DNA from 4 places in the Pantoea sp. SM3640 genome. Region 1 is predicted to be linked to each of the others. Evidence: predicted binding sites of a transcription regulator. Region 1 holds the regulator's gene; each other region holds the start of a gene.
The links. The regulator Fur, encoded in region 1, represses iron uptake genes when iron is present. The targets are predictions, from matches to a motif close to ATAATAATGAGAACNACTATCAA.

Region 1 (8,032 bases):
CCGGACGCGGCGTAGGCAGCCCAATCGCCATTTCAGGACAGATCGGCTCAAAGCGGACAAATGGCGTAAGATCCTCAGTTGCAAAAGTAAGACGCTTATGGCCACCATCAAACCTCACGCTATCGCCGAGCAGGCATGCACTGATTCCAACGGGGATTTTTTTGCTCATACTTGTACAACCTCCGAAATCTTGTAGAGGTTTAAGTGTAGCGCAAAATGGTCAGGAATAAAGGGGGAAAACGCGGTTCCGGACCGCTTATTCTCAGAAAAAACGCAAAAAAAAGCCCGGTCAGATGACCAGGCCTGTTCTGCGGGAGGGGTCATTACCAGAATGCGCCACCACCGGCTTCAGACTGCGCCAGCCAGACCGGCTTTGCGCTGGTCTTGCACCAGACGCGATGCAGGTAACTGTAGAAGCGTGCCCGATCCTGTCGAAACAGCATGACAGGCAGTGCCAGAACGCCGAGAAGAACCACCAGCGTACGACGCGCGAGTATTTTATAACGTGGATAAGCCTGATACATGGTTTCTCCTCCCGGTAAGTTAAAGTGTGCGAATGTGATCTGTGTTCAACTTTACGCCAGGTTGTGTAATTTTACTACTCATCTGACCACTTATTTGTCGCTATTTTTGCTGTTTAAGAATTAACCTGTAATTTAGTTACAGATAAGTTACCGCCAGGTTACGAGAGGGTTTGAATGCCCGAAAGATGACGCGCGCGGACGGCAGCATAAAATATTGATAAAGTAGCGCTTCGGCTCTCACTCAAGGCAGGTATTGCGTGACCACGGTTTTGATCGTTGAAGATGAAAAAGAGATCCGCCGCTTTGTCCGGCTGGCGCTGGAAAATGAAGATCTGAAGGTGTTTGACGCCGATACGCTGCAGCGCGGGCTGATTGAAGCGGCAACCCGTAAACCTGATTTAGTGATCCTTGATCTTGGCCTGCCGGATGGGGATGGCACCGATTTTATCCGTGATCTGCGCCAGTGGAGCGCCATACCGGTGATAGTGCTGTCGGCGCGCAGTGATGAGCAGGATAAGATCGCCGCACTGGATGCCGGCGCGGATGACTATCTGACCAAACCATTCGGTGTTGGCGAACTGCTGGCGCGTGTCCGTGTTGCACTGCGCCGTCATGGTGGCCAGCAGCCCGAAGCCAGAATTCAGTTTGCCGACATCAGCGTCGATTTTGCCGCACGGCGGGTACAGCGCGGCGGCAGTGAGATTCACCTCACGCCGATTGAGTTTCGTCTGTTGAGCATTCTGCTGAATAATGCAGGAAAGGTGCTGACGCAGCGGCAGCTGCTGAGTCAGGTCTGGGGACCCAATGCGGTGGAGCACAGCCACTATCTGCGTATTTATATGGGGCATCTGCGCCAGAAGCTGGAAGAGAATCCGACCCAACCGGCCCATCTGCTGACCGAAACCGGGATCGGCTATCGCTTTATGCCATAAAAAAAGGCGCCAGAGGCGCCTTTCATAACTGCAAACAAACTCAAATCAGAGTGAATCTGACCGCAACGAATAAACCTGAGGCGCAGGGAACTGGGTCAGAGGAGGAAAGCGTCCCACGCCATGGATGGCGTGGGACGAGCGTGTCATGGATGACGGCTTTTGCGTCTTTCCGATCTGACCCTGTTTCCTGTGCTGGCACGTTCCCGCAGCTAACTGGAGTAGATTTTGTCAACAATCTAAATGGCGCCAGAGGCGCCTTATCTTTACCCGACTATCAGGCGTTTTTCAGCACTTCGCTGACAATCTCTACCGCTTCTTTCTCAATCTGCGCGCGGTGTTCTGCGCCCAGGAAGCTTTCACAGTAGATTTTGTAGGCGTCTTCGGTGCCTGACGGACGAGCAGCAAACCAGCCATTCTCCGTCATCACTTTCAGACCGCCGATAGACGCACCGTTACCTGGTGCCGCAGTCAGACGCGCGGTGATGGGATCACCCGCCAGCGTATCCGCGCTTACCATTTCTGGTGACAGCTTCGACAGTGCAGCTTTCTGCGCTGAAGTGGCGGATGCCTGCAGACGGTTGTAGCTTGGTGCGCCAAAGCGCGCGGCCAGCTCGTCATAATGCTGCTGCGGGTTTTTACCGGTCACAGCGGTGATTTCAGCCGCCAGCAGACACATGATGATGCCATCTTTGTCCGTTGACCATGGCGTGCCGTCGAAACGCAGGAATGACGCGCCCGCGCTCTCTTCACCGCCGAAACCAAAGCTGCCGTCATACAGACCATCAACAAACCATTTGAAGCCAACCGGCACTTCCACCAGCTTGCGGCCAATGTCGTTGACGACACGGTCGATCATGGCGCTGGACACCAGGGTTTTACCCACGGCGACATCCTGGCCCCACTGTGGACGATGCTGGAACAGATAGTTGATCGCGACCGCCAGATAGTGGTTCGGATTCATCAGACCGGCCGGAGTCACAATGCCGTGGCGGTCATAATCAGGATCGTTACCGAATGCCAGATCGAACTTGTCACGGTAGGCCAGCAGGCCTGCCATTGCGCTTTCAGACGAGCAGTCCATGCGCACGACACCATCTTTATCCAGATGCATAAAGCGGAAGGTCTGATCGACCGCGTCATTCACCAGCGTCAAATCCAGCTTGTAGTGCTCAGCAATACGCTGCCAGTAAGCAATACCGGAACCGCCCAGTGGATCAACACCCAGCTTCAGGCCCGCTTTCTGGATCGCCGGGAAGTCGATAATCTCGGCCAGACCTTCAACGTACGGCTGGATCAAATCTTTCTCGACCACATGGCCACTCGCCATCGCCTGTTCCAGCGGCAGACGTTTCACCTCTTTCAGCCCATCTTTGATCAGCTGATTAGCGCGATCTTCCACTACTTTGGTGACGTTGGTATCAGCCGGTCCGCCGTTAGGTGGGTTGTACTTGATGCCGCCATCTTCCGGTGGGTTGTGCGAAGGCGTGATAACGATGCCGTCAGCCAGCGGGCCGCCCGCTTTGTTGTGCTCAAGAATAGCGTTCGAGATCGCAGGGGTCGGCGTATAGCCATTGTCCTGCTGCACAATCACATCAACGCCGTTCGCCGCCAGCACTTCCAGTACCGACAGGATCGCCGGTTCTGACAGCGCATGGGTGTCTTTACCGACGTAGCACGGCCCGGTGATGCCGTTCTTTTTACGCTCTTCGGCAATCGCCTGCGCGATAGCCAGAATGTGCATCTCGTTGAAGCTCTGACGCCCTGCACTGCCGCGATGGCCAGAGGTGCCAAATTTCACCGCATGTTCCGGGTTCGCCACATCGGGCTGCAGGACATAATATTGTGACGTTAATTGTGCAACGTTAATCAAATCGCTCTGCTGGGCGGGTTGCCCGGCACGTGGGTGATTGGCCATTGGCGCTGCTCCCTGACGCTTAAGTTTTAAATGGTGCCGCAAACTTTCTCGGTCAGTTCCGCCGGGAACTGCATCGAGAGCATGATGTGTTCGACCATGCTGCATTTACGACCAGTATTGGTGTTGGTGATCACCCAGTACGGTGTGCCGGGCACATGCTTCGGCTTAGTATGGGTGCCATTCTGTAACAGCGTATGCTCATCACCAGCAAAATAGACGCGGGTGCGGCCCTGCAGAGATGCAGTAGCTTCAGCAAAAGCTGCAGTATCAAGACGATAGAGCGTTGACAAGATAAGCATAAAGCGGTTCACCGCCCGCTTCTGCTCCGCATATTCATCGGAAAGCAGCAGCTCACGCACCGCGCGGACACGATCCTGCGGGCGCGAACCCACGGACGCAGGCTGAGACTCTTTCGCTGCCTCTTTTGAGGCTGGCTGAGCAGGCGAAGCGGGTGCAGTCTGACCGGCAGTGAACTTCAGCATACGACGCAGAATGTCGGATGCGCTTTCACCAATGTGTTGCGTGTGGCTGGCAATATAACGGTAGAGCTCTTCGTCAACTTCGATCGTTTTCATCTTATTCCGTACGGTTCTTTCTCATGACAGAACCACCTGTTTCCTGAAAAGCTCTGAGTATAGTCAGGCAATTCAAAGGATGTGCGGGTTCTAACATCAGGATTATAAAGTTAAATTCAGGCGGGTTGTTAGCAATCAAACGGTTTACGGGCAAAAGTCAGAATATGTCCTAATGCCGCCGGAACCGGCGCGCCTGAAAAGGTGAAACCATGATAACCTAAGCACAGGTCTCAAACTTAAGAACTTTGCTATGATTTTGAACGCCCGTTTGCAAACTGAACAATCCCCTGCTGATTCCTTACCTGTCGTGCTTATCCACGGCCTGTTTGGCAGTCTGGATAACCTTGGCGTGCTGGCGCGTGGGCTCAAAGATGCCGGGCCTCTGCTGCAGGTTGATGTCCGCAACCACGGACTCTCACCACGATCTGACGAGATGAACTACGCTGTAATGGCGCAGGACATGGTCGATACGCTGGATGCGCACGGCATTGAACGCGTCGCGGTGATCGGTCACTCAATGGGCGGGAAGATCGCCATGACCATGAGCGCGCTGGTGCCGGACCGCATCGAGCGGCTGGTGATGATTGACATCGCTCCGGTCGACTACCAGACCCGCCGCCATGATGAGATTTTTGCCGGTATTCGTGCTGTAACCGACGCAGGCGTCTCGTCACGCAGTGAGGCGGCGAAGATTATGCGTACGCTTATCGATGAAGAAGGGGTGATTCAGTTCCTGCTGAAGTCATTTCAGGCGGGCGAGTGGCGCTTCAACGTCCCGGTGCTGTGGGATAACTACACCACGATTTCGGGCTGGCAGCCCGTTCCGGCATGGGATCATCCGGCACTGTTTATTCGCGGAGGCGACTCCAGCTATCTGGACAACCGCTACCGCGATGCGCTGTTGCAGCAGTTCCCGGCCGCGCAGGCACATGTCATTGGAGGCGCGGGACACTGGGTTCATGCAGAGAAACCCGATGCCGTTTTGCGCAGTGTCCGTCGCTTTTTTGCGCTTTAAAAGCAAATAGATGGCGGCAAAGGTTTAGGATTGGCGTCCGGAGTAAGCGTGAAGTATGATGGCGCGCTAAAATTTTGCCGCGCGTCCGTTTTGCTGCGGCAATAGCCAATAATTTATAATCTGCGCGGTGAGTGACTGGCGCCCGCCCCCATTCAGTTTTACTAAGCCATGGCAAAAGAACAGACTGACCGCACGACGCTCGATCTCTTTGCTGATGAGCGCCGCCCTGGTCGCCCCAAAACCAGTCCGCTTTCGCGTGATGAACAGCTGCGCATCAACAAGCGCAATCAACTCAAACGTGACAAAGGACGCGGACTTCGTCGTGTCGAACTGAAAATGAACAGTGAAGCCGTCGATGCGCTCAACACGCTGGCAGAGCAGCGCAATCTCAGCCGCAGCGAGCTGATTGAACAGATGCTGCTGGCACAGCTCAAACTGGATTAATGCGGGCAAATCGCACGCAGGAGCAAATGTCGGGGCTTTAACCGTTCACCGGTTTTCTCTCGTCTGCTATTATTCGCTGAAATGTGCTGCGGCACACATCTCATTATCAGGATTTAAGAGGTTATTTTACTCATGGCACTTGTAGGCATCTTCTTTGGCAGCGATACCGGCAATACCGAAAACATTGCAAAAATGATCCAGAAACAGCTGGGTACAGACGTTGCAGAAGTGCATGACATCGCGAAAAGCACAAAAGAAGATCTGGAAGCGTTTGATATCCTGCTGCTGGGCATTCCGACCTGGTACTACGGTGAAGCGCAGTGCGACTGGGATGACTTTTTCCCGACGCTGGAAGAGATCGATTTCAACGGCAAGCTGGTTGCGCTGTTTGGCTGCGGCGATCAGGAAGATTACGCGGAGTACTTCTGTGATGCGATGGGCACAATCCGTGACATCATTGAGCCGCACGGTGCCGTGATTGTCGGACACTGGCCAACCGAAGGTTACCACTTCGAAGCCTCAAAAGGTCTGGCCGATGATACCCACTTCCTGGGTCTGGCCATTGATGAAGATCGCCAGCCTGAACTGACTAACCAGCGCGTAGAGCAGTGGGTTAAGCAGATTTCTGATGAACTGCAGCTGAAAGATATCCTCGAAGCCTGATCCTGCCCGACTCAATGTGAGCGCCAGCTCACATTGAGGCAATGGAAATTCCTATAGAAATAATAGCCACATTTTTTTAACTTTCTCCGTTTAATCTGTAGAATACCCGCATCGATCTTCCGCTTATTTCTCAGGCGGCAAGACTAAGCGATGTACCAACAGACATCTGCCAGAATCCTCCCCGGCCCGGTGACCTATCCCCCACAGCCCGTGATGATTCAGGCACGCCCTCTGGTTTTCATTTCATCGCTTCAGTTCTATAATGAGACGCAAATGAGAATGAGCGCAGATCGACATTCAAGGCGACAAGCCACAAAAGTGAATATAGTGACAGGACAAAATCCGCATGACTGACAACAACACCGCATTAAAGAAGGCTGGCCTGAAAGTGACGCTGCCCAGACTGAAAATTCTGGAAGTGCTTCAGGAACCTGAGTGCCATCACGTCAGTGCGGAAGATTTGTACAAACGCCTGATCGACATCGGCGAAGAGATTGGCCTGGCTACCGTTTACCGTGTTCTGAACCAGTTTGATGACGCTGGTATCGTGACCCGTCATAACTTTGAAGGCGGCAAATCTGTCTTTGAACTGACGCAGCAGCATCACCACGATCATCTGATCTGCCTGGATTGCGGCAAAGTTATTGAGTTCAGCGATGAGTCGATCGAAACGCGTCAGCGCGAAATCGCCACCCGTCATGGCATCAAGCTGACCAACCACAGCCTCTATCTCTATGGACACTGTACGCTGGGCGATTGCCGGGAAGATGAAACCCTGCACGACCAGTAACGCGAACTGAAATAAAAAAACCGGTGAATTCACCGGTTTTTTTTCGTCTGTCCTGGGCTGTGATATCAGGCGACCAGCGTCTCCTGCAGATAGCGCCAGCGTGGAATGGAGCTGCTGCAGTCCAGTATCGCCAGCGAAATACGGCTCTGATTATTGCCATTCATCATCTGCATTTCGCGATACTGCACGGTGATCTCTTTCTCATGATGAGAAAGGATGACGTGCTCGCAGGTGGCAATACGCATCCCTTCGCGCTGTCCCTGCAACTGCCTGAAGAGTTCCTCGACCTCGTTCAGATTGCACTCTCTGCCCTTTGGAGTGACCATGCGGAATTCAGGATGGAAATAGGACATCAGCAGCTCAAAACTGTCATCAGATCCGGCAGGCTGGTTAAAAATACGTTCAATGAGCTGATGTAAAACGACCACACTGTTTCTGGCTTCCTGGGCGAGAACTGTCATTTTTTTTCCTTCTGTAACCCGCTTTGCAACCTCTGAGAGCGCATAGCCTACCTGAAAGCGGATAATTCACATCCGGAAATTGATTAATTTTTTTAAACTCAGATTTCTCTCACAATGCGGCATTTAATCGGTTGCGGTTAGGTCAGAATAATCGTCGGCAATGATTAAAATCGGGGCAACAAAAAAGGGCGATAAATCGCCCTTTTGTCATTTTATGAGGTCAGCCTCAAAAAAATTTATTCGCCGGTTTTCGCCCAGGTATCACGAAGACCGACGGTGCGGTTAAACACCAGCTGCGACGGTTTAGAGTAAACGCTGTCGGCACAGAAATAACCTTCACGTTCAAACTGGAATGGAGTGGTCGGTTCTGCATCGCGCAGGCCCGGTTCCACAAAGCCCTGTTTGATCGCCAGTGACTCAGGATTGATTACCGCCAGGAAGTCCTCTGCCGCGCCCGGATTTGGCACACTGAACAGACGATCATACAGACGGAACTCTGCTGGCTGCGCGTGATCCGCAGACACCCAGTGAATCACCCCTTTGACCTTACGGCCATCGGCAGGATCTTTGCTCAGCGTATCTGTGTCGCTGGTGCAGTAGATGCAGGTGATGTTGCCCGCTTCATCTTTAGCGACGCGCTCAGCACGAATCACATAGGCATTACGCAGGCGGACTTCTTTGCCCAGCACCAGACGCTTATATTGCTTGTTCGC
Region 2 (8,032 bases), 1.8 Mb from region 1:
GTTACGGAAAACACCCTGCATCACCGCGCCAGATACCGCCAGCGCCATACCGATCGCCACCGCCAGCAGCACGCGTGGCAGGCGGATATTCAGCCAGATCTGCCAGATGAGATCGCTGAGCGGTGCCTGCCATAGCGCCCGCACCGACAGCGACATCGCCCCCAGATTCGCCGCCACTACCATCGCCACCAGCAGGAAAATCAGCATCAGCGTCAGACCCCGCAGCGCATTGCCATTAATCATGGTTCAGCGATTCCGCAGCCTGCCGCAATTTCATTATTGCCTGCGGCGTATCAAGGCCAAATCCCAGCAGCGCCTGGGTATCAATGATCAGCAGACGATGCTGCTGTCCGGCTGGCGTCAGCGCCAGGCCGGGTAACTGCCACAGTTGCGCTTCACCACCCAGGGTTTTCAGGCCATCCTCGCCGATCATCACCAGATCTGGCGCGGCGGCGATCACGCCTTCCTGCGACAGCGCCTGATAGTGCGGCACTGAACCCATGGCATTCTCCAGCCCGGCGCTGCGAATAGCGCCGTCGGCTGCGGTCTGATTTCCGGCCGCCATCGTTTTCATGCCGCTGTTTGCCATGATGTAGAGCACCTTCACCGGCAGCGATTGCTGCGGCAACTGGCGAATCTGCTGCGTTATTTGCTGCACCAGGGCCTGAGCTTCGCTTTCACGCTGCAGCGCCTGACCCACCGTGATAATTTTCTGCGGGATCGCCTGCAGACTGTTGTCGCCGCTGACCGTCACTACCCTGACGCCCGCGCGGGCAATCTGTTGTAGTACCAGCGACGGCTTTGCCTGCGCGCTGGCGAGCACCAGCGTCGGCTTCAGCGCCAGGATACCTTCGGCATTCAGCTGGCGCATATAGCCCACATCCGGCAGCCGGGCAGCCTGCGCCGGACGCAGGCTGGTGCTGTCGCGCGCTACCAGCTGTGACTGAGCATCCAGTGCGTAGATAATCCGGGTGACGTCACCCCCAATCGACACCACCCGCTCCGCGGCCAGTGAGGGCAGCGTCAGCAGCAGCCACAACAGACTCAGGTGTTTCATGCCGCCGCTCCTGGCATGCGAAGTGCGTTCACCTGCTCACGCCAGCAGGCCTGTTCTGGCGTGCCTTCCGTACGCTGTCCATAGAGCTGGGCGATCTGCGTGCCGTCGGCGGCGAACAGTTCCAGGCTGGTCACAAAGCCATCGCCGGTGGGTTTGCGTGTAACCCAGCTTTCGCTGATCTGGTCCGCCATCAGGTGCAGCGTGAAGCGGGGATTGAAGATGTTGAGCCAGTTATCCATAGGTACCAGCTTCTCTACTTTGCCGGTGAAAATCTGGGTACAGCCACGGTTGCCGACAAAAATCATAATTTCGTTGCCCGCCTGCTGTGCCATCTCCAGGACACGCTCAAGTGCATCGTTGCCGGTCTGCCAGGCGAGATCCTCACCCACTGCGCGGAACGCCTGCGGCCGTGAGACCTTATGGCGCTTCAGCAGGGCAAAAAACTGATGAACATCGGTCATGGCGCGCCATTCACGGTCAATCGTGGTGGCATCAATAGTCTCTGTCTGAGTAGCAGCGGTAACCGGCTCAACCACCAGCGGCGTCGCAGCGGCGTCAGTGAAGTCGGCGATCAGCGCGTGCCATGCCGCCGTGTTGGTCTGCTCCGTGACGTAAACTTTCAGCACCGCATCGCCGTGACGATCGAAGACCTGAATGCTGTGACGTACGCCCTTCGCGGTTGTCTCCTGCAGGGCAAAGGCGCTGAACCACTGTCCGACAAACAGACGCAGGTCGAGCGCCCGGGGATTCAGCACCAGGCCGCCATGTGCGCCGATCTGCACATTCTGATATTCGCCCAGATGCTCATGCACCGCATAAGCGTTACGGGTAATGTTTTTGGTCTCGCCGACCGCGCCCAGCGCCTTCAGCAGCGCCGGGAAATCGTGTTTCAGCGCCACGGCATCAACGCCGATACGCGCTTCACACAGTTCCGCTTCGCTGATACCGATCAGCGTGGCCAGATCGCGGGCATATTTCTTCGGATGTTCACTCTTCAGGGCGAGATAGTGCTGATAAATCGGGTTCATGGTTCGCTTCTCTTAGTCATGCCCTGCATCAGCGCAGGGCGGCGGTGATTAAAAATCGACATTAACACCTAACTGGAAAGTACGACCCGGCATTATGGCCAGTGCCTGGTCGTTGCGATCCTGTTGGGTGGCGCTGGTCAGCTGACGGCTGCTGAGGTAATCCCGGTATTTACGGTCGGTTATGTTGTAAAGCCCGCCGCTTAACCTGACGTTGTGCGTGACGCGCCAGTAGGCCGTCATATCCACCAGGCCATAACCCGGCACCCGCATGTAATCGGTGCTGGAGTCAGTCAGGCTGTTGCCGGTGTTGGTAAAGCTGTTGCGATTTGTGGCGCTGGCTTTCTTACCTTTAACAAACGTGGCGGTGACGGCAGCACCATAGCCGCGCGCCTCATCATCCCAGGCGAGTCCGACAATTGCTTTCATCGGCGCAACGCTCTCCAGGTCGACGTAGCGGTCTCCCAGGTAGCTCGACTTCGCCGCACCCTGGGTGTACCCAAACGCCAGATTAGCGCTCAGCCCCTCGACCTCGCTGAACCAGCTGCCGAAGTTCACCTTGCTGCTGATTTCAGCCCCATAGATATAGGCTTTGTCGCGGTTCTCCGCCTGATAGGTGGTATAGATGTTGCTGGGTACATTGACGAACTTACCCGGATTGGCCGCCCGGCTGTAGCGGGTAAAGGCAATGAAGTTTTTGTAGTCGTTATAGAACGCGGCAGCGTTAAGCGTCACGCCCTCTGCAACCTGCCCTTTTATACCCCATTCGTAGTTGTTGCTGGTTTCGGTTTTCAGATCGGCATTGCCAATCAGCGCATACTGCGCGGGACCGGCATAGCTGGAGCCAAGGTTCCATGAGCCATAGAGCTGAGAGTCGTTAGGGAACTGCGCGCCACGGGTATATTGCAGATAAGTCATCAATGCCGGGGTCAGATCGTACTGGAAGGCGATCGACGGCAACACCTGAGTGTCGCTGTTTGGCGAACCGTAGAGCGCGGAGACTTCGCTGGCGTCGAGCACACTGCTGTTTGTCGTCAGTGTCGCCACATCGCGTGGGCGGGTGTTCTGATACGCCACACGCACGCCCGGCACGATAGCCGCACGGTGTCCGTCAGCATCGAAGCTGATGGTATCCTGCAGATAACCGCCAACCGTATAACTGCGGCTGTTAGCCTGCGGTTGCATGATCACGCTGGTGGCGCTCGCCGCAGGCGACTGACGGAAAGGCCGTTCGGTATCCACCAGACGCGCATTCAGCCCGGCACTCAGTTCATGTCGCCCGATGCTTTTAAGCGCGCGGGTGTCAAAACCGTAGCTGTCGCTGTTGTAGTCGGAGTAGACGGTTTGCCAGGTGGTGGCACCTGACGGCATAAAGGTGTTGTCATGTGCCTGGGTCTGCTGCCAGTAAACGCGGGTTGTCAGACTGTCGATCAGGTCATTATAAGGCGTGTACTCATCCACCAGGCTGATGCCCCAGCGTCGTGTATCGCTCTGCTGCTGCGCCGTTCCCCAGACCGTATTGCCGGACGTGCTCCAGCTGTCGTAATGGCTGTGGTGCGTTTTGTGATAGTAATCGAAAGTCGCGCTGAGCTTGTGAAGATCATTGGGCTGCCAGATGCCCGAGGTCATAAAGGCATCGGAATGCCAGTTGGCTGGATAGGCATCAACCGTGTCGCTGTTGTTGCGGGTCTGTTGGCCGTCACGACGACTGTAAACAAAGATTCCCTGCAGCGTATCATCGCCTGCTGCTGCCGTAACGCCGTTGTGCCAGCTGCGGCTGGCGGAGTCGTAGTCGCTTTGATAACCGAAATAGTTGCCTTTACCGGGATGCAGATAGTCATCCGGGGATTTATTGCGGAACGAGACATTGCCGCCAATCGAGTTATTCGGCTGATCCACTGCCGTGGCACCCTTCTCAATTCCGATATGACCAAACATATAGGGATCGATGTAATCGCGGCCAATCCCAAAGCTGTCGAGACCGGCTCGTCCCACATAGCTGCGGCCGGTGGCCTGCGGTAATGGAATGCCATCCACATCGAGACCCACGCGGTTGCTCTCTAAACCACGAATGTTGTAGCCGGTGTAACCGGCCCGGTCAAAGCCGCTCTTACCGGCTGAGGAGCCGCCACTGGTGCCGGTGGCACTGATCAGCGGTTCATAACGCATGATCGATCCAAAATCAGTAGCGCCACGTTGCTGCAGATCGCTGGCAGAGAGCGTGGTTTTACTGCCCGCCGTTTGTTTAATTTCCGGTGCATTCACCGTCATTACCGGTTCAGCACTGCTGCCATAGCGGTCGGAAAGGGTCAGCGTGGCAGGTTCACTGCCCGCAGCATAGGTGCAGGTGGTATTGATAAAGGTGGCGAGCAACGCCAGCTCAGACAGACGCGGTTGCGTCAATCTCCGAAAACGTGGTGACATAGGCGCGAATTACCTGATTAATTGTTAGTATTCGCTCACTTGCTTGCTGGAACATAAAAAACGGCTCTGCATAAAAGCCGTAAAAAGTCAGAACATCATGCGGGTGTAATCATTATCGCCGCGAATTTAATGCAACTGATAATCATTATCAATCCTATTTACATTAAGACATAAACCACAGCGCACAAATTGTTAACCCGAATGCATCTGCATTTATCAATACGTAAAGGAAGAGAGTTATGGCGCAAAAACCTGTGGTTGTTATTCACTACTGTTTGCAATGCAACTGGCTGATGCGGTCAGCGTGGATGGCACAGGAACTGTTGCATACCTTCGCCGAGGATCTGGCAGAGGTCACGCTGAAACCCGGCACCGGCGGTATTTTTGAGATTACGCTGGATGGTCATCTGCTGTGGGAACGTAAGCGGGACGGTGGTTTCCCGGATGCGACTACCCTGAAACAGCGCGTGCGCGACATCTGTTTCCCGGATCGTACCCTGGGCCACATCGACAAGAATAAGAGTGAAATCAGCTGATTAACTGTGGGTGATTTTATCAGCCGCGTAGTGCAGCGCCTTAATCAGCGTCTGCAGCGCGGCTTCTGAAATATCTTCCTGCGCCAGTCGTTGATTCAGAGCCATCTTCAGCCCGTGAATCGCCTGCTCCACAGCAGGAATGCTGCGGTTATTGACTACGATCGCCAGCGTAGAGAGCCGCGTAATCAGGCTGGCTACGGTTTCGCGATTATCCGCCAGCTGCGCCTCGCCAGCCGCCGTCAGACGGTAGGCTTTACGCGCTGCCTGCGCATCCACGACCTGAATCGCCTCCATCTCTTCCAGCAGCGTCAGGTTGGGATAGATGATCCCCGGGCTGGGCGAATACTCTCCCTTTGACAACTCCTCAACAGACTTGATCAGCTCATAGCCGTGCGCCGCATTCTGCGCCAGGAAATGGAGCATCAGCAGGCGAATCTCACTCGCTTCCAGCATCTTTTCACGTCGTTTACGTCGTCCGCTGCAGCCGCCTGCGCGCGAAGTCTGTTCGTCAGATGAAGTGGACGTCGGATGCTGTTTCATGACCTGCCCTGCTGAAAAAAAGGAGAGTGATGGTAGTCCGCCATCTGGCAAAACTCAATTGCCAGCGCGGCTTACTTCTGATGCCAGTAGGCCACCGCCCGTACGAAGTCGCTGTCGAGACCACGCTGCGAGGTAAAGTAGTCAGACAGCGCTTTGACAAACTCACCTTCGCCGGTCAGCCAGATAAAGTAATCCTCCGTCGGAATAGCGATCTGATCCAGCCGGGTAATCAGCTGGCTGAACTGCGCTTTTTGCATCTGACCGCTGCCCAGCCAGTTTGTCGTTACGTCTGCCGTATCCGCTAAATAGTCGCGACCGGTCGCTTCATCGGTAAAGGCATAGAGATGCAGCGCCTGGGCGCGGGCATCACGCTGACGGCGGGCAAAAGCGGGCAGCCCGGTTTCGTCGCAGACGTAAAGCTGAAATGCGTAATCGGTCGGCACCACCAGCGAGCCGCGTGGCCCACCAACAATCAGTTTATCGCCCACCTGCGCCTGCGCGGCCCAGTCACTGGCCACGCCCTGCTGATGAATATAGAAGTCGAGGGTCAGTGAAGATTCACCATCGAATTCCAGCGGCGTGTAATCACGCGCCTGCGGACGTAAACCTTCCGGCCAGACAATGCCTGCGTCGGTAATCTGTGGCAGAGCCAGTGTTTCGCCTTCAGCAGCAGGGAAAAACACCTTGATGTGGTCATCAAAGCCTGGCGACGTAAAGCCTGCCAGATCGCTGCCGCTGAACCGGATGCGCCAGAATTTCCCGGCAATCCTGGTTTTACTGGCGACCTGAATATGGCGAAAACGCAGTTCATTGCGGACCCGCTGCGGCGTGCGCTTATCGGCTGTTGTAGTCAAAATCTCTCTCCTGAAACAGGGCTTATGCCCGATAGTCAGGGGCATACCCGCCATGATTAAACAACAATGGAATAACAATCATTCTCATCTGAAGCGACAAGATTAGCTATGATATATCTTCGGCACAAGAACGAAAAATGCGATTCTGCAACTTAAGATATATTTTAAGCAGTGTCCTAAACGAGGAGATATGAACGGGAAGCGGTATAAATGAGAAACATCAGAGATGCAGCATGCAGGTAAAGACTGTTTCAGATGCAGGTGAATGGGCCTCAGAGAGGAAGCCGCAGGTGCAGAGTATGAGCAGGTAAATCAGGCAGAAGCTGTCCGGCTCCTGACGAGCCGGGCATCATCTCGCGCCGCCGGTTCTGGCAGCGCATCAACACTTACAGCGTGTCGTTGAATCCAGAAAGGGAGGCATTGCTGCTGGTGTGATCCGGCAGTTCACCATCACCCAGAATTTCATGCTGGGTAACCTGAGAGTGCGGATGCAGTCCGGCAGGCGGTGAGAAAGGCTCAGCCTGCTGCGCCATCGCCATTGCAGGCAATGCCAGGATCAGGGAAATCATTAAGCGTCGCATAGTTGTCTTCGATTGTCGTTTTGGCCAGAAAAGGCCTGAAATGCAGATGAATGTTCCAGCCCTGCCACAGAAGTACGATGATTCAGATATGGCAGGGTTTCGGGGGAGGATTTTACGCCAGAATGGCAACTTATTTTATAAAATCGTGCGGTTTGTCACGGTTTATCGCACGAAAGATGCATTGGCAGGAGCAGAAGCGATCGCCCCTGCCCTGCCAGCTACGCCTGCATCACCGGAATAGAAAAAACGCCGCTGAGCCAGTCGGGCTTACAGTGCGCAAAATCAAGACGCAACAGGTCTTTGCCCGGACGGCGCGACACGCCCAGCATGGGCAAATGCTGATAGTAAATATCCTCGATAAAGCGCGTCAGCTGCTCCGGCCTGCCGCTCCAGCGGATCGACGCATAGAGGCCGCACACCTCGCTCCAGCTGGCAGTATTGTCACCCAGCAGCCCGGCATGTTGTGGTGCCAGCGCCTGAAACAGGCTGATATTCTGCTGGTCAGCAGAGCTATGGCCGGGACCATACTGAAAGCCTAACCAGCCGTGCGTCGCATGGCTGCCCGCCAGCGCGACCAGATGCCGTGCCTGCTCTGCCACCCGGTGATCGTGGTCGGCAATATACTCACCAAACCTGCACTCCCACTCCAGTGTCTCTCCGCACAGATACAGTTCTTCCTCACGTTCCACCAGCATCGCACGCTCTGCCAGCGATCGCACCAGAATGCGGCCATGGAAGTTTTTAACCGGCAAGTGAGGAATACGGCGAAACGCGCCAGGCGTCAGTGAAAAGTGGCCTTTGAACACCCGCGTGAAGTTTTGCTGGTTATCAAAGCCAAAACGTACGGCGATATCGATCAGCGTCATGCGTGTCAGACGCAGCGCCATGGCCGCCATCGTCAGACGCCGTTTGCGGGTATATGCCGCCAGCGTCTGTCCGGTCATCTCCTTGAACATGCGCTGCATGTGCCATTTGGAATAACCTGATTTCAGGGTGATTTGATCGATATTGAGAT
Region 3 (8,032 bases), 480 kb from region 1:
ACTGGATGAATTGCTTTCTGTTCATACGCATCTCCCTTTGAAGTATTTCTTTGTACATAAAAACGGCCTAACTGATCCAGTTTTTCAGTTGTTCTAACACTTACAATGATTATAAGGCAGGCGTTCACTTCGTCGGCTCTACTACGCAGCGATACTTGCCCAATCACTTTGAAGTACTTGATAGTTGTTAAGTACTTTTCTATGAGTTCAACACGAACAAACAAGGCAACGCCGCGTAGTTAATCACGGAGACGTCAGGCCAAATTACTTGCAAAGTAAGTACTGATTAGTAGCAGATGGACAGTAAACGAACCTGCTTCCCGTGGATTAGTAACATCCCGGTGTTAATCATGTCTTCAGCCCCCTGAGGACATTGCCATGAAGAAGCGATTTTCTGATGTACCAATCATCGCTATCGTCCGTACAGCTAAAACAGTCGGTTCAATTCGGGTAACTCAGCCGCAAAACAGATATATCAGACCCACAGCTTACACCAGGGGCAGGAAGTCTGGCGGCATTGGAGTCCCCAGGTAATAAATTAAAAGTCAGCCAGTTCAGCAATATGTTTGCCGCTACGCATTTCCAGAAAGTCGAGCAGGCGACGCGGCGTGACATTTAACACCCGATCCTCGGGAAAATCCACTTCGCGGGCAATCCGCAGACAGTGATCGAAATGGCCCAGCGTAAACGCGGTGTGGGAATCGGAGCCGAATGCCAGCCGTCCACCCGCATCACGCACGGCGGCGGCGATAGCGCGGCAGTTAGGTTCGCTGCCCGGACGCGAATGGGTAAAGGAGGAGTTGTTCAGCTCCAGCGCCACGTCGTAGTGCGCTGCGGCCTCGGCAATCGCCGGGATATCGACCGGGAATTTCGGGTTGCCCGGATGGCTGATGATATGAACCAGCCCGCCCGCCATGGCGGCGATCATCGCGTCTGTGTGATGCTTTCTGTCGCGCGGCGCATAAACCGGCTCATGAAAACCAGCGACGATTAAATCCAATGCATCGAGCATCGGGCCGGAACAGTCGATCTCACCCTGCTGGTTTTTAATGTTGGCTTCGATACCGCGCAGAATTCCCACGCCATCGATGACGCGCGGCCAGACGCGCATGTTAATGAAGTACCAGTAGTGCGGCGCATCAGCCATGTCGGGGCCGTGGTCGGTAATGGCAAACAGCTTCATGCCGGTTTGTTTCGCCTGGGTCACGTAGTCGTGCAGCGTGCTGTAAGCATGCGTGCTGGCGATGGTGTGCATATGCAGATCTACCGGATACATCCTCTTCTCCTGCTGAGTGCCCCTGCCGGGGCCGGTTCATTAGTAGCCGCGCTGACGATCTACCCTGCCCTGCGGCGGCTCGCCTGCCTGATCCTGGGTGATGGCGCGGGCGATGTAATCGATAGCTTCGTCGATCAAGGTTACCGCCGCATTATGAGGCGTGATCGTGACGCGCGGATGTGACCAGAGCGGATGCGCTTCGGGCAGCGGTTCAACCTGAAACACATCCAGCGCCGCCGCTTTCAGCTGACCGCTATTGAGCGCGGCCAGCAGATCCGCTTCCACCACCTGTGCGCCACGCGCGATGTTGAGGAAGAACGCGCCGTGCGGCAACTGCTCTAAAAAGGCGTGATCGATAAGATTAATGGTCTCGTGCGTGCTCGGCAGCAGGTTGATCACCACACGCGTCTCCTGCAAAAACGCAGGTAGCGCATCGCGTCCGGCAAAGCTGGTCACGCCGTCGATGGCTTTTGGTGAACGGCTCCAGACGCGTAGCGGGAATCCCCAGGGTTTCAGGCTCTCTGCCACGCTCTGTCCCAGCACGCCCGCGCCCAGAATCCCGACGGTGAAGCTTTCACGCGGGTAAGCAGGCAGCGGCTGCCAGCACTGTTGCTGCTGCTGAAGACGGTAGTCGTCAAAACGACGGAACCAGTTCAGTACGCTATGGACGGCATATTCCTGCATCTGGCGCGCCATCCCGGTATCTTCCAGCCGGTAGAGCGGCACGCTGTCGGGCAACATCTCAGGGTGCTGCTGCAGCTGTTTCAGGATCTCGTCAACGCCTGCACCCAGCGCAAAGACGCCGCGCAGTGTGGCACGTCCCTGCAGCATCTCTGCGGGGGGTGAACGGACCAGCGCATAATCTGCTGGTCCGTTGTCGCCTGGCTGCCAGGCACGCACACGCGCATGTGGCAGACGCTGTTGCAAACCGTTAATCCAGGCCGCTGCAGACTGCGACGGGTGATACCAGATGATCTCCATCCTGCTCTCCTTTTTTTCTTTCAGCGTCGGGGAAAAGTGAGGTGAGAGCAAGAAAAAACCCGCGTGAAAAAGCGGTTTTTTCCATAAAAATAATTCCCGTGGCTTCACATTTCCGGCTCGCTTCAGGGTGAAGTGGGCAGATAAGGTCTAAAGTTGGTCCTGTGGTCAATGCGTTACGCGCGGCCGCATTTCGGACAAGGAGAAAAACCGATGACAAAAATTGAGGTAAACGCCGACTCACGGCGTCAGCGTTATGCGCCCTTTCTGCTCACGTTGCTGCTGAGCGTACCCGCTTTCACCGCCCATGCCGACGACAACAGCCGCATGCTGAATAATCAGCCGCAGCCGCCGGACGTTCGTTTAGGGCCGCTGTTTAATGCCGTGCAGCAGGCGAAGTTCTATCCCGATCAGAAGACCTTTGCCGATGCGGTGCCGAAATTTGATCCCGCTTCGATTCTTGCCGACTGGCAGATGCAGAAGAAACAGCGCAATTTCGATCTCAAACGTTTTGTTGACGCTAACTTTACCCTGCCCGCTGCGGGCGACAAATATGTGCCGCCCGCCGGACAAAACCTGCGTGAGCACATCGATGGCCTGTGGCCGGTGCTGACGCGCACCACCAGCAGCGCCGGTCAGTATGACTCGCTGCTGCCGTTGCCTAAGCCCTATGTGGTGCCGGGCGGGCGTTTCCGCGAAGTCTATTACTGGGACAGCTACTTCACCATGCTGGGGCTGGCCGAGAGCGGACACTGGGATAAAGTCCAGGATATGACGGATAACTTCGCCTCGCTGCTTGACCGTTATGGCCACATCCCCAACGGCAACCGCAGCTACTACCTGAGCCGTTCACAGCCGCCGTTCTTCAGCCTGATGGTCGACCTGCTGGCGACGCACGATGACGGCAAAGCTTATACCCACTATCTGCCGCAGCTGCAGAAAGAGTACGACTACTGGATGGCCGACAGCGATAACGTCGCGGCGGGCGCAGCCAGCAAGCGGGTGATTAAGCTGGCAGATGGCACCCTGCTCAACCGCTACTGGGATGCGCGCGATGTACCACGCACCGAATCCTGGATGGATGATATTGCCACCGCGCAGAAAGCGCCGCAGCGCAATAAAGCTGAACTTTACCGCGATCTGCGTTCCGGTGCCGCATCGGGCTGGGATTTCAGCTCACGCTGGTTTACCGACGCGCACAACCTGTCGACAATCCGCACCACCCAACTGGCGCCGGTTGACCTGAACAGCCTGCTGTTCCATCTGGAGCAGACCCTGTCGAAAGGCTACCAGATGAACAAACAGAGCGATCTGGCGAAGCAGTACGCCGATCGCGCGGAGAAGCGCCAGGCGGCGATCAACCGCTATCTGTGGGACAGTAAACAGAACTGGTATGCCGACTATGACTGGCAGAAAAAGCAGGTTCATCCGCAGCTGACGGCTGCCGCGCTGTTCCCGCTCTATCTGCAGGTCGCCAGCGACAAGCAGGCTGAAAGCACCGCCAGCGCAGTTGAGAAGCAGTTGCTGAAGCCCGGTGGTCTGGTAACCACCACCGTGAACAACGGCCAGCAGTGGGATGCACCAAATGGCTGGGCACCGCTGCAGTGGGTTGCCGTGGAAGGTCTGGAGCATTACAACCAGCCAAAACTGGCGAAAGAGGTAGGCTTACGCTTCCTGCAAAACGTCCAGACAACCTATGACCGTGAGCATAAGCTGGTGGAGAAATATGTCGTCGACGGCAAAAATCTCGGCGGCGGTGGCGGCGGTGAGTATCCGCTCCAGGACGGCTTTGGCTGGACCAACGGCGTCACGCTGAAACTGCTCGATAAGTATTGTCCGAAAGATAAAACCTGTAACAGCGCCCACGATATTCCGCAGGCATCTGCCTCACAACCTTAACCCTCTCTGGATACCTCTGGCCTCACCGGAGGTATCCGCACGCCTTTTCAGCGAATTTTACTTGACCTTCTTACGTCAACAGGCAAAATTGCAGCCAATTTACAAAAGGTAATAATTCTCATTATGATAATGAGATTACCTATTAACAACTTTACTCACCTGCCTTAATCTTTGCTATGAAAGGAACTCCGATGAAACTGTCACTGTCGCTGAGAGGGTATATTCGCCTCTGCACCCTGGCGCTGACCGCGCCTGCTCTGAGTTTCGCTGCCGATATGGTGGTGACTGCACAACCGCAGGAAGACTCGACTTCACCGACCCAGGGCTATCTGGCGACGACCAGCCAGGGCGCAACCAAAAGCGATCGTCCGCTGATCACCACGCCGCAGTCGATATCCGTGGTCACCCGCCAGCAGATGCAGGATCAGGGCGCGCTGACCCTGAACCAGGCACTCGGCTACAGCTCCGGCGTCTTCACCAACTTTGGCGGTGCCGCGACCCGTTACGACACCATTGCGCTGCGCGGTTTCCACGGCGGTGATGTCGATAACACCTTCCTCGACGGCATGCGGCTGATGAGCGACGGCGGCAGTTTCAACGTATTGCAGGTCGATAACGCCTTCCTTGAGCGCATCGACGTGATCAAAGGCCCCTCTTCTGCACTCTATGGTCAGACAGTGCCAGGCGGCCTGGTCAATATGGTGACCAAACGTCCGCAGTTCGCCGAGGAGGGTCACATCCAGCTGCAGGCAGGCAGTAATGCCACCACCGGCACGATGTTTGACTATACCAATGCGATCAACGACCAGTGGGCGTTTCGCCTGACCGGCGTGACCCGCAACAGTGATACGCAGTACGATCACACCCGCGAAGAGAAATATGCGCTGATGCCGCAACTGATGTGGCAGCCGGATGAAGATACCCATCTGATCCTGAAAGCCTATCTGCAGAAAGATCCGTCAGGTGGTTATCACGGGTCCGTGCCGGGCGACGGCAGCCTCACCGAACACAACGGCTACAAGCTGAGCAATGGCTTTTATGAGGGCAACAGCGACCTCGATCAGTTCAAGCGCCGCGAGCAGATCTACAGCTTCGACTTCGCTCATCGCTTTAACGACGTCTGGTCATTCTCCTCAACCGGCAGCTACAGCCACTCCAATGTCGATCTCGATCAGGTCTATCAGATTGGCTGGGACGAAAATAATCCCGATCTGCTGAACCGCTACTACTCTGGCGAGCGCTCGTCGCTCTCTGCCTGGTCTACCGATAACCGTTTACAGGCAGAGTTTGATACGGGCGAATTGGAGCACCGCGTCACGGTAGGTGCCGAGTATCATCGTTATAAAAATGAGATCAGTGAGGCGGGCGGTTCGGCTAACCAGCTCAATGCCCTGACCGGCGAGCAGGTGGGCGAAATGCCGTCTCAGAGCTGGGCGGATAAAACCCGTCGCTACTACCAGACCGGCCTCTATCTGCAGGATGAGATGAAGCTGGATCGCTGGCATCTGGATCTCTCCGGCCGTTACGATCGCATCGTCGCCAATAACAGCGGCAGCGATCGCCGTCAGGATGATCACATCAGCGGACGCGCGGCACTGCTCTATGCCTTCGACAACGGTATCTCACCTTACGTGAGCTGGAGCCAGGCGATTACTCCGACCGCGCTCACCGATCCCAACAATAATCTGCTGAAGCCGACCACCGCCGAGCAGTATGAAGCCGGGGTGAAATATCAGCCCAATGGCACCCGCGATCTCTATAGCGTGGCGGTCTATGACCTGACGCAGAAAGATGTGGCGAACCGCAACGTGCTGACGGCGACCTATTCGCCATCAGGCAAAGTTCACTCACAGGGTATCGAGCTGGAAGCGCGTAATCAGCTCACCCCGCGTCTGAGCACCGTGGCGAGCTATACGCTGAATCATCTGCGCTTTAAAGATTCGGTGGATGGCAACAGCGGACATACACCGTACGTCACCCCCAACAGCATGGCAGCACTCTGGGGTCACTATCAGTTTGATTACGGTCTGAGTGCGGGTGCAGGCGTGCGTTACATCGGCAAACAGTGGGCGGACAATGAAAACACCACGCGCGTGCCGTCAGTGACGCTGTTTGATGCGTCAGTGCGGGCCGATCTTGGCGTCTGGAACAGCAGCCTGAAAGGGGCCTGGGTTCAGGTCAACGCCAACAACCTGACCGATCGTACTTATGTGGCGGGCTGCTACGGCACAGGCTACTGCTACTGGGGTGCGGAACGCAGCGTGATGGCGACCGTTGGTTACGACTTCTGATTAAAAGTAAAAGATAAAAAAAGGGGACGAATCGCTTCGTCCCCTTTTTTGTTGAAACCGTTACGGTTAACTGCGTACTTTGCGGTATACGAACAGCACCACGATGGCACCGATAACAGCGACCACAAAGCTTCCGAAGTTAAACCCGTCGACGCGGCCGAAGCCAAACAGCGTACTGATCCAGCCACCCACTACGGCACCGATAATACCCAGAACGATAGTCAGAATGAAACCGCCACCGTCTTTACCCGGCATAATCCACTTCGCCAGAATACCCGCGATTAAGCCAAAGACGATCCAGGAAATAATACCCATCTGTTGCTCCTTCCTTTTTATGATTAAAGCGTGAACGCCTGATTTATCAAGCGGTTTACCGCGATAAGTATAGCCAGCTTTTTGAAAAACGCCTCACGGGTCACACTATTTTTTAAGAATTCACCGGCTAAAGCTTTTTTTTGCCGCGCCGATAACCGGGATGAGGCAAAAAAACAGCATAAATACAGTAACCCCTTGCGGAGCAGGACGTGAAAGAAGCCGACCAGGAACAATATTTAAAACGTGGCACGCTGGCGGTTCTGGGCGTAATGAAAGATCTGCTGCACCTGCAGACGCCACTACTGGTGCGCTTCGCGCGCGGGCAGTTTATCAGCCGGATGCTGGCTGCCGATGAAGATCGCCTGCTGTTTGACCTGGGCAGTAATAATCTGGATAACGAATACGCCCTGACCAGCGACGATCTCAGCATTACCGCTGAAACCTATGGCGCGAAGGTAGAGTTCAGCCTTGCCTCGCTGGAGAGGGTGGAGTTTGAAGGATTACCCGCCTTCAGCGCACCGTTGCCGGAGCTACTGTGGCAGATTCAGCGACGGGAATTCTTCCGCGTCTGCGCCCCGATGGAGCCGCAGTTCTGGTGTCATACCCTGTGGCCGGATGGCAGTAAAACGCGCCTGCGTTTACAGGATCTGTCACTGGGCGGCATCGGCGTGCTGGTGGATGAACCGCTGCCGGACGGGTTACAGAACGGCGACAGCTTCAATTCGTTCCGGGTCGAGCTGGGCGAGTATGGCATTTTTGACGTGCCGGTGAAGCTGCTGCACATTGGCGAGCGTTGCGTGGTGACCCGCAAGAATGAAACCCGCATTACGCCCCGACTGAGCTTTCGCTTTGCCACGCTGAACCCGGCGCAGGAGCGGCAGCTTCAGCAGATTATTTTTGCTCTTGAGCGACTGGCTCGCGATAAATCGACCCGTTTCCAGTAACGTCTTCAGGGATGCGCCACACAGGTGGGCCGCATCCAGGCTATGCTTCTTGCTTGTTTTCTTTTAAACCGGAACCCAGCAAGGAGACCCTCCCCAATGGAAAACTGGCTCTCTTCACGTCGTTTTCACTCCCTCTTTTTTAATCAGGAACTCTGGCTCAACAGCGCCATCGTGGTGGTTTCCACGCTGGTGATTTACTGGGTATTACGTACCCTGATTCGCTTTATCTCCAACCGGATTGCGCTTTACAGCGAACATCGTCATGTCCGCGCGACCGCGATTCTGGTGGAGATACTGCGCAGCACCAGCCAGACCCTGCTGCTGATCTT
Region 4 (8,032 bases), 690 kb from region 1:
TGTAGTAGTAATCATTGTGGGTACGCGGGATCAGCTTCGGAGTGCCGGTACTGCCGCCCGACAGCTGGAAAAAAGCGACGTCATCGCCTGCGGTCGGGGTTGCCCTGAAGTCACCTGCGGGTTCTGCCAGCAGGGCGTCGAGACTGTTTTCCGCATGAGCGTCATTACGTAGGATCACCTGCTGCAGTGAATGCTGTTCCCGGCGAAGCTGCGTGATAAAGGCGTCATCGGCGAACAGGGGATGGCTGCGATCGGCAATCAACAGGCACGGCGCGATCTGACTGGCATAGGCGACCAGTTCGGTACGTTGATGGCTGAAAAGAGCGTTAACCGGGGCGACGCCGATTTTGAACAGCGCAAACAGCGTCAGATAAAATTCCGCCACGTTGCCAAGCTGCACCAGCGCCGTATCACCGGGTTTCAGGCCACGATGCTGCAGGGCCGCTGCCAGATTGTCACTCAGTGAGGCCATCTGGCGATAGGTAAATTGCCGGTCGCCATCAATCACCGCCACGCATTCGCTGTCGCGGTGACGTTCCAGGATGTCGGTCATCGGCAGATCCAGCCAGTACCCTTTTTCACGGTAACGTGCAGCCAGATCGTCCGGCCAGCGGCTGTAAGAAATCGTCATACAGGTTCCTTTAGTGCAATCCAAAAGCGCGAAGCATGGTGTCGAGTTTGACGCCGGTTTCGCGCCACTCGGATTCAGGTTGTGAGTCCGCCACGATGCCCGCACCAGCAAACAGCCGGACCCGCGGACCATTCACCGTGCCGCAGCGGATGGTGACGACCCATTCGCCGTTGCCCTGATCGTCACACCAGCCGACGATGCCGCCAAACAGCTGACGCTCAAACGGTTCAAGTTGCTGAATCAGCGCCTGAGCACGCTGATGCGGAAAGCCGCTGAGCGCCGGTGTCGGATGCAGCAGGCAGGCCAGTGACAGCGCATTTTCGCGGTCGTCCAGCACTTCGCCCCGAATCTGCGTAGCGAGGTGCCACAGTGTCGGGGTGGTCAGCAGGGAAGGGATTTCCGGGACTGACAGCAGGCGACTGCGCGGCTGCAGCGTCATGCGCATCGCGTCCGTCACCAGTTTATGTTCATGCCGGTCTTTAGCTGACCGCATCAGGCTGTCACCTGAGGCCTGGTCACGCTGTGGATCGCTGTTGCGCGGCGCTGAACCGGCCAGCGGACAGGAGCTGAACTGACGGCCCTGCTTACGGATCATCAGTTCAGGGCTGGCACCCACCAGCGCGCCGCCATCAGGCAGCGGCAGATGAAAATGATAGCTGTCAGGGTTCTGCGCCAGGATGCGCTGCATCAGGGCGGCCGTATCGACCGGCTGTTCCGCCACGATCTCCATCAGCCGCGACAGCACCACTTTATCCGGATCGCCGCGCTGCGTGGCCGTTACGGCCTGCGCAACCATGTCAGTGAAGGTGGCGTGATCCGGCAGCGCCGTACGGCGACGAACTTTTGGCAGATTGCTTTCAGCCAATGAGGCGTGGGCTTTCAGATCGTCACGTTGAAAGGTCTGATACGACTCAGGGATAAACAGTGCAGCGGGCTGATCCACATCGAACGGGATCGCACCCACCAGAATGGGATGGGCTATGCCCTGTTTTCTGGCCGAGGCAAAATGATGCTGCAGTTGTTGCTGAAACTCTCCGGTCAGCTGCTCACCCTGGTTTACCGGAGCAGTGAGTGTCGTAAAACAGCCCTGAGTCGTCAGGCTTCGCCAGGGAGAAGTAAACAGGAAGCCACGGCAGAGTGCCGGAAAATCCTGCAGCAGGGGATGTTCAAATGCCAGTGATTCCACCATAATTTCACCTATAAATGATAAGATAACTAATAATGATTATCATTTGTATTATGGTGCAGTAACCTACGTCGAATAGCCGAAGGTGTCAATAAATACGCGGTGATTCAGCTGGTTTTGTTGGTTAAATCAGCACAAGTTGTCGCCCGGATTACCAGAGAGAAATAGGATGAAAACAAATGACTAAACAGGGAGTAACGTCGGCATTAGCGCTGTTTTTGCTGAGTATCACTCTGTTCAGCGTGACCGCTGTTGCACAGACCGGCTGGCCGCGCACCTTCGCGGGGGCAAAAGGTCAGGTCACCCTGGCTCAGGCACCGACCCGCATTGTCTCGACCAGTGTCACCCTGACTGGCTCGCTGCTGGCGATTGATGCGCCAGTAGTTGCCAGTGGCGCAACCGCACCCGGCAGCCGGCTGGCTGATGAGCAGGGATTCTTCCGGCAGTGGGGGCGTGTGGCGAAACAGCGTGGCGTAAAGCGGCTCTATATTGGTGAACCCAATGCGGAAGCGATCGCTGCGGAAGCGCCAGACCTGATTGTGGTCAGCGCCACCGGTAATGATTCAGCGATCAAACTGGCCGATCAGCTCTCGGCGATTGCACCGGTACTGGTCGTTAACTATGACGATAAAAGCTGGCAGCAGCTGGTGACGCTGCTGGGTGAGGCGACCGGGCATGAGGCGGATGCCGCTGCCCGGATAAGCGAGTTCGACGCGCGTGAAAAGGCGCTGAAGGCAAAGCTGACCCTGCCTCCGCAGCCGGTTTCTGCAATGGTGTGGAACGGAGATGGCCGGGCTGTGAATCTCTGGACGGAGGCATCGGCACAGGGGAAGTTACTGCAGGAGCTGGGCTTCACGCTGGCAACGCCACCGGCGACGCTTCAGTCTGCTCACAGCATGGGACAGCGTAAAGATATTCTTCAGCTGTCAGGCGAAAATCTGGCGGAAGGCCTGAATGGACAGACTTATCTGCTGTTTGCCGCCGAAGATAACACGGCTGCGCAGGTAATGAGCAATGCTTTTCTGGCGCAGGCCCCAGCGGTGCGCGCTAAAGCGGTCTATGCGCTGGGGCTGGATAGCTTTCGTCTCGACTACTACAGCGCCAGTCATTTACTGACGCGGCTGGAAGCGCTGTTCGTGAAATCATGATGTGGCATCGTCGGAGGCAGGCCGTTGATAGCGTCGCAGGCGGGCCATCAGCAGCCACATGATGAGACCCAGCACGGTGGCTGCCAGGCCAGAGAGGGCGGCGGCCTGCTGCGGCAAAAGCAGTGAACCCATCGCGCCAATTATTGCTGCACCTATCGCATCGCCGGTGACATTCTGCGCTGTCCAGAGGCTGTTGATCCTGCCAAGCAGCGCATCGGGCGTCAGCGTCTGAATCATCGCGTACTGCACCAGGCTGCTGATGGCACTGAAATAACCAAAGGCTACGAGGCAGATCAGACTCAGGCTGAACCACGGCATCAGGCTGAACAGAGCCAGTGCGACGAATGCCGCGATGGCACTGACCAGAATCAGGCGGCCCGGCTGTGGCGACTGTGCCAGCCGTCCGCTGGTCAGCGCGCCTGTCGCAGCACCCAACGGCACGGCGGCGTACATCAGTCCCAGCGCCGTCAGACCGACCTGCCAATGAGGGGCCAGCGCCGGATAGAGCACACGCACCGCGCTGGCTAGCGTTACCAGCGCGCCAGTCAGCGCCGCCATACCTACAATTGGCGTATCGAACAGAAAGCGGACGCCGCTGCTTAGTGCCTTTATGGGATGTTCACGCGGCTGCGGCGGTGGCGCAAGCGGCGGCAATCGCAACAGGGTTAACACCGTCAGCAGCGTGCCGAACGCGGCCAGCCCGTAGTTCCACGCCACACCGCCCTGAGCAATCACCATACCCGCAATCGCGGGTGACAGAATCGCGCCAAAGCGCACCGTCAGCATAGTAATGGCACCCGCCTTCATCAGATTCTCACGCCCGACCAGCGCCGGCGTGGCCGCCAGCAGCGCCGTGACGCCTATCGCGCCGAAAAAACCATCCCAGAGTCCCAGCACGAAGACGGCGATGACCGACGGTGAAGGGAGCAGGGCATTAATGCACAACGCGGCAAAGCCCAGGCCACAGGTGGATCGGGCAAACAGGATCAGGCGACGACGCTCATAGCGATCGGCCAGCACGCCGCCGGTCAGCAGACCGATAAACATACCGGCTCCGGCCAGCGTCACCGCCAGTCCTACCAGCAATGGTGATTGCGTCAGTTGCTGAATCTGAACCGGGACCGCCACCGCCAGCATGCCGAGAGCGACAATCGAGATAAAGCGGGCGATAAACAGGGCGCGAAAGGCGGGATGGGTTCTCAGCAGAGTGAGATCGATAAAATGGGAGGGTTTGTTCATAGCGTCGCTTTTTAGCACCCATTTTCCTCATTATTGAATCTGAGAGTCATGGTAACATACAAAAAATAGTTAATAACGATAACAAGTATCATTATCATAAACACTCGCAATTGCGAGCCATGTTGAATTCGTGAAGGTTTAAACGTTATGCGTCAACTCCGTGCAATAGCCGGTTCAGGGATGCTGCTATTGTTGCTTATTGCGCTCAGCCTGATGCTGGGAGCCAGACCTGTACCCTTTCATGATGTCACACATGCCTTACTCTCCGACTGCAGCCGCATCGATTGCGTGATCGTGCGCGATGCCCGGCTGCCGCGAACCCTTGCGGGACTGCTGGCCGGGATCAGTTTAGGTCTGGCGGGCGCACTGATGCAGAGCCTGACGCGCAATCCCCTGGCCGATCCAGGCATTCTTGGTGTGAATGCCGGAGCGGGTTTTGCGGTGGTGCTTGGCATTGCCCTCTCTGGCGCCGATTCTCCTGCGGAATGGCTGGGTTTTGCTTTTACGGGTGCACTGCTGGCGTCGCTGCTGGTGGCCATGACGGGTGCGATCGGCGGCGGCCGCGTGAATCCGCTGCGTCTGACGCTGGCAGGCGTGGCGCTGGGTGCGGTGCTGGAGGGTTTAACATCTGGCCTGTCGCTGCTTAATCCCGATATTTACGATCATCTGCGTTTCTGGCACAGCGGCTCGCTGGATATCCGCAATTTCGCCATTCTGCGCACTGTCTTTCCGGCGGTCGTAGCCGGGAGCCTGCTGGCGTTGCTGCTGGCACGTTCGCTCAACAGCCTGAGTATGGGCGGAGATATGGCAACCGCGCTGGGCACCCGTGTGATGCGTACTCAACTGGTGGGATTGCTGGCGATTGCACTGCTGAGCGGTGCGGCGACGGCGGCAGTCGGCCCCATCGCCTTTGTCGGGTTAATGACACCGCATCTGGCCCGCTGGCTGCTGGGCAACGATCATCGCTGGATGCTGCCGGGAACCCTGGTGATCACTCCCTGTCTGCTGCTGGCGGCCGATATTCTGGGACGGCTGCTGGTGCCGGGTGAACTGCGCGTGTCAATTGTCACGGCCATTCTCGGTGCGCCGATGCTGATTGTGCTGGTGCGCCGTAAGCTGGGAAGAGGGCAGATATGACACGGACGATGATCAATGCGCTGCTGCTGATGGCCTGCGGGGCGCTGGCTTTTCTGGGCGTCACGCGCGGCACCTTACCGATCTCCGCCAGCCAGTTATGGGCACTTCTCAACGGCGAGGCAGCGCGCAATGTTCAGCTGATTGTACTGGAGTGGCGTCTGCCGCGCGTCATGATGGCGCTGCTGATTGGTGCGGCGCTGGGCGTCAGCGGGGCGATTTTCCAGTCGCTGCTGCGCAACCCGCTGGGCAGTCCCGATATTCTGGGTTTCAACACTGGCGCTTACAGCGGTGTGCTGGTGGCGCTGGTGCTGTTCCAGCAAAACATGGAAGGGATGACGCTGGCGGCGCTGGCAGGCGGGCTGCTCACTGCAGGTGTGGTCTGGCTGTTCAGCTGGCGCAACGGCGTGGAGACCTTCCGGCTGATTATTGTGGGCATCAGCGTGCGGGCACTGCTGATGGCGCTGAACAGCTGGCTGATTATCAGTGCTTCACTGGAGGCGGCACTGAGTGCCGGGCTCTGGAGCGCCGGTTCACTTAACGGCATTACCTGGGCAAAAACCATGCCGGTGATCACCGTGCTGCTGCTGGCGCTGCTGGCAACAGGCATGCTGGCCCGCCGCATGCGACTGCTGGAGATGGGTGACGACACGGCCTGCGCGCTGGGCGTTCCGGTTGAGCGCAGCCGCATCATGCTGATGCTGACGGGCGTTATCCTCACCGCCGCCTCGACGGCGCTGGCCGGTCCGATCTCTTTTATTGCGTTGCTGGCACCGCAGATTGCGCGGCGGCTCAGTGGTGGTACTAAAGGCGCGCTGCCGCTGGCTGCCTTGTGTGGCGCGCTGCTGTTAATCGCCGCGGATTACGCCGCGCAGCACTTTTTCCTGCCTTATCAGCTGCCGGTTGGCGTGATCACGGTCAGTCTGGGCGGACTCTATCTGATTGCGCTACTGGTGCGGGAGGCACGACGTCAATGAAAGTGACAACACGTTTGCAGGGTGACGCGCTGACGCTGGGCTATGACAAAAAAATCGTGGCGGAGAATCTCTCTGTCGCGATCCCTGACGGTGAGCTGACCGTGATCATCGGTCCCAACGCCTGCGGAAAATCGACGCTGCTGCGTACCTTAAGCCGCCTGGTCTCGCCGCTACAGGGCGAGGTGCTGCTGGATGGCAATACGATTGCTCACTACGCTACCAAAGAGGTGGCACGCCGGCTGGGGCTGCTGCCGCAAAGCTCGAACGCGCCTGCGGGTATCAGCGTCAGCGAACTGGTGGCGCGCGGGCGTTATCCGCACCAGTCGCTGTTCGGGCGCTGGCGACAGGAAGATGAGGCAGCGGTGCAGCAGGCCATGCAGGCCACCGGCGTGGCCGGTTTAGCGCAGCAGCAGGTTGATACGCTCTCTGGCGGTCAGCGGCAGCGGGTGTGGATTGCGATGGTGCTGGCTCAGCAGACACCGCTATTGCTGCTGGATGAACCGACCACCTGGCTGGATATCGCCCATCAGATTGAACTGCTGGAATTAATGCAGGATCTCAATCAGCAGCATGGCCGAACGCTGGTGGTGGTGCTGCACGATCTTAATCAGGCGTGCCGCTACGCCAGCCACCTGATAGCGATGCGCGACGGGAAAATCGTTGCCGAAGGGAAACCGGCGGAGATTGTGACGCCGGAACTGATAGAAGCGATCTACGGCCTGCGCTGCATCATCATTAACGATCCCGTGGCCGGTACGCCGATGATTGTGCCGCTGGGCAGAGGCTGACCCGCGCTTTCTCCGGTGAAGAAAGCGCGAGGTCAGGACGGCTCAGGAAATCAGCGCCGCCAGACACTGCTGCAGTCGTGGGCCAATCTGCTCGAACATGCGTGGTGAGATGATCTCGACGTGCGCACAGTCCAGCGGCCAGACGGTCAGCCCGCCAATCCAGGGCGCCCAGGCGCGACGCACATCCTGACCGGGCTGCTGCGTCTGTTGCGCCAGGAACAGCGTGGCGTGTCCCCCGAAGCGGGCGCTGCGTGCCGTCGCCAGCAGGCGCACCGAACTGGCGTAGTTGGCTTCAATGGTGGTGAACAGCGCCGCCATCCCTTCACCGGCCTGCTCGCGCTGTGCCGCGATAAACTGCTCGCGCTCCCGATTCACTTCTTCCAGCACCGCCGGGTCCAGCACGTTTTCGCCGCGCCGTTCATCCCAGTTCTGCGTCTCTGGCGGCCAGGTATCCAGCAGCCCGAGGAAGGCGACCGTTTCACCTTCGGCCTCCAGCCGCGCAGCGATACCCTGTGCCAGCGTGCCGCCCAGTGAGTAGCCAAGGAAATAGTAGGGCCCCTCTGGCTGCTGCTGGCGCACCGTCGCCAGATGTGCGTCACACACCGCATCAAGGTGCTGCGCCTGATTCAGCGGGCTGGTAATGTCGGGTGACTGAATACCGAGCAGCGACCAGCGGGCATCCAGATAGCGCTGCAACACGCTGAACTGCCAGGCAAAACCGGAGGCGGGATGGAAGCAGAACAGCGTCGGGCCGGTAGTGCGCCGCAGCGGCAAGACCGCCTCAAATCCGGCGCGGGCTGTCTCCGCGGATTCGCTACTGAGCAGGGCGGCCAGCTTTTCTGCCGTAGCTGCCACCATAATCTGGCCCACTGACACCGGCTGATTCAGCGTCCGCCGCAGATGCGCCGCCAGCCGCATCGCCAGCAGCG

Region 2: the regulator Fur is predicted to act here: its motif matches at 4,636-4,658, upstream of IV493_RS02545 (TonB-dependent receptor domain-containing protein).
Region 3: the regulator Fur is predicted to act here: its motif matches at 4,277-4,299, upstream of IV493_RS10420 (TonB-dependent siderophore receptor).
Region 4: the regulator Fur is predicted to act here: its motif matches at 1,847-1,869, upstream of IV493_RS15905 (isochorismate synthase).

The regions. Positions count from the first base shown of each region.
Region 1 covers NZ_CP064872.1:2,725,158-2,733,189, forward strand. Annotated here, with positions in the region: gene IV493_RS12685 (2-thiouracil desulfurase family protein) at 1-169, opposite strand, end outside; gene IV493_RS12690 (DUF2517 family protein) at 324-524, opposite strand; gene kdpE (two-component system response regulator KdpE) at 782-1,456, shown strand; gene pgm (phosphoglucomutase (alpha-D-glucose-1,6-bisphosphate-dependent)) at 1,731-3,371, opposite strand; gene seqA (replication initiation negative regulator SeqA) at 3,398-3,946, opposite strand; gene ybfF (esterase) at 4,197-4,961, shown strand; gene ybfE (LexA regulated protein) at 5,130-5,405, shown strand; gene fldA (flavodoxin FldA) at 5,538-6,068, shown strand; gene fur (ferric iron uptake transcriptional regulator) at 6,415-6,858, shown strand; gene IV493_RS12730 (hypothetical protein) at 6,924-7,319, opposite strand; gene glnS (glutamine--tRNA ligase) at 7,556-8,032, opposite strand, start outside.
Region 2 covers NZ_CP064872.1:521,960-529,991, reverse strand. Annotated here, with positions in the region: gene IV493_RS02560 (iron ABC transporter permease) at 1-243, opposite strand, end outside; gene IV493_RS02555 (hemin ABC transporter substrate-binding protein) at 236-1,057, opposite strand; gene IV493_RS02550 (hemin-degrading factor) at 1,054-2,085, opposite strand; gene IV493_RS02545 (TonB-dependent receptor domain-containing protein) at 2,134-4,506, opposite strand; gene IV493_RS02540 (SelT/SelW/SelH family protein) at 4,746-5,042, shown strand; gene IV493_RS02535 (PadR family transcriptional regulator) at 5,043-5,582, opposite strand; gene IV493_RS02530 (siderophore-interacting protein) at 5,654-6,481, opposite strand; gene IV493_RS02525 (hypothetical protein) at 6,823-7,005, opposite strand; gene IV493_RS02520 (helix-turn-helix domain-containing protein) at 7,236-8,032, opposite strand, start outside.
Region 3 covers NZ_CP064872.1:2,243,779-2,251,810, forward strand. Annotated here, with positions in the region: gene IV493_RS10400 (HNH endonuclease) at 1-25, opposite strand, end outside; gene IV493_RS10405 (phosphatase) at 539-1,276, opposite strand; gene ghrA (glyoxylate/hydroxypyruvate reductase GhrA) at 1,316-2,257, opposite strand; gene treA (alpha,alpha-trehalase TreA) at 2,468-4,153, shown strand; gene IV493_RS10420 (TonB-dependent siderophore receptor) at 4,345-6,444, shown strand; gene IV493_RS10425 (GlsB/YeaQ/YmgE family stress response membrane protein) at 6,511-6,759, opposite strand; gene IV493_RS10430 (flagellar brake protein) at 6,969-7,703, shown strand; gene IV493_RS10435 (mechanosensitive ion channel family protein) at 7,800-8,032, shown strand, end outside.
Region 4 covers NZ_CP064872.1:3,417,043-3,425,074, reverse strand. Annotated here, with positions in the region: gene IV493_RS15910 ((2,3-dihydroxybenzoyl)adenylate synthase) at 1-631, opposite strand, end outside; gene IV493_RS15905 (isochorismate synthase) at 642-1,820, opposite strand; gene fepB (Fe2+-enterobactin ABC transporter substrate-binding protein) at 1,997-2,965, shown strand; gene entS (enterobactin transporter EntS) at 2,960-4,204, opposite strand; gene fepD (Fe(3+)-siderophore ABC transporter permease) at 4,352-5,341, shown strand; gene fepG (iron-enterobactin ABC transporter permease) at 5,338-6,315, shown strand; gene IV493_RS15880 (ATP-binding cassette domain-containing protein) at 6,312-7,103, shown strand; gene IV493_RS15875 (enterobactin synthase subunit F) at 7,146-8,032, opposite strand, start outside.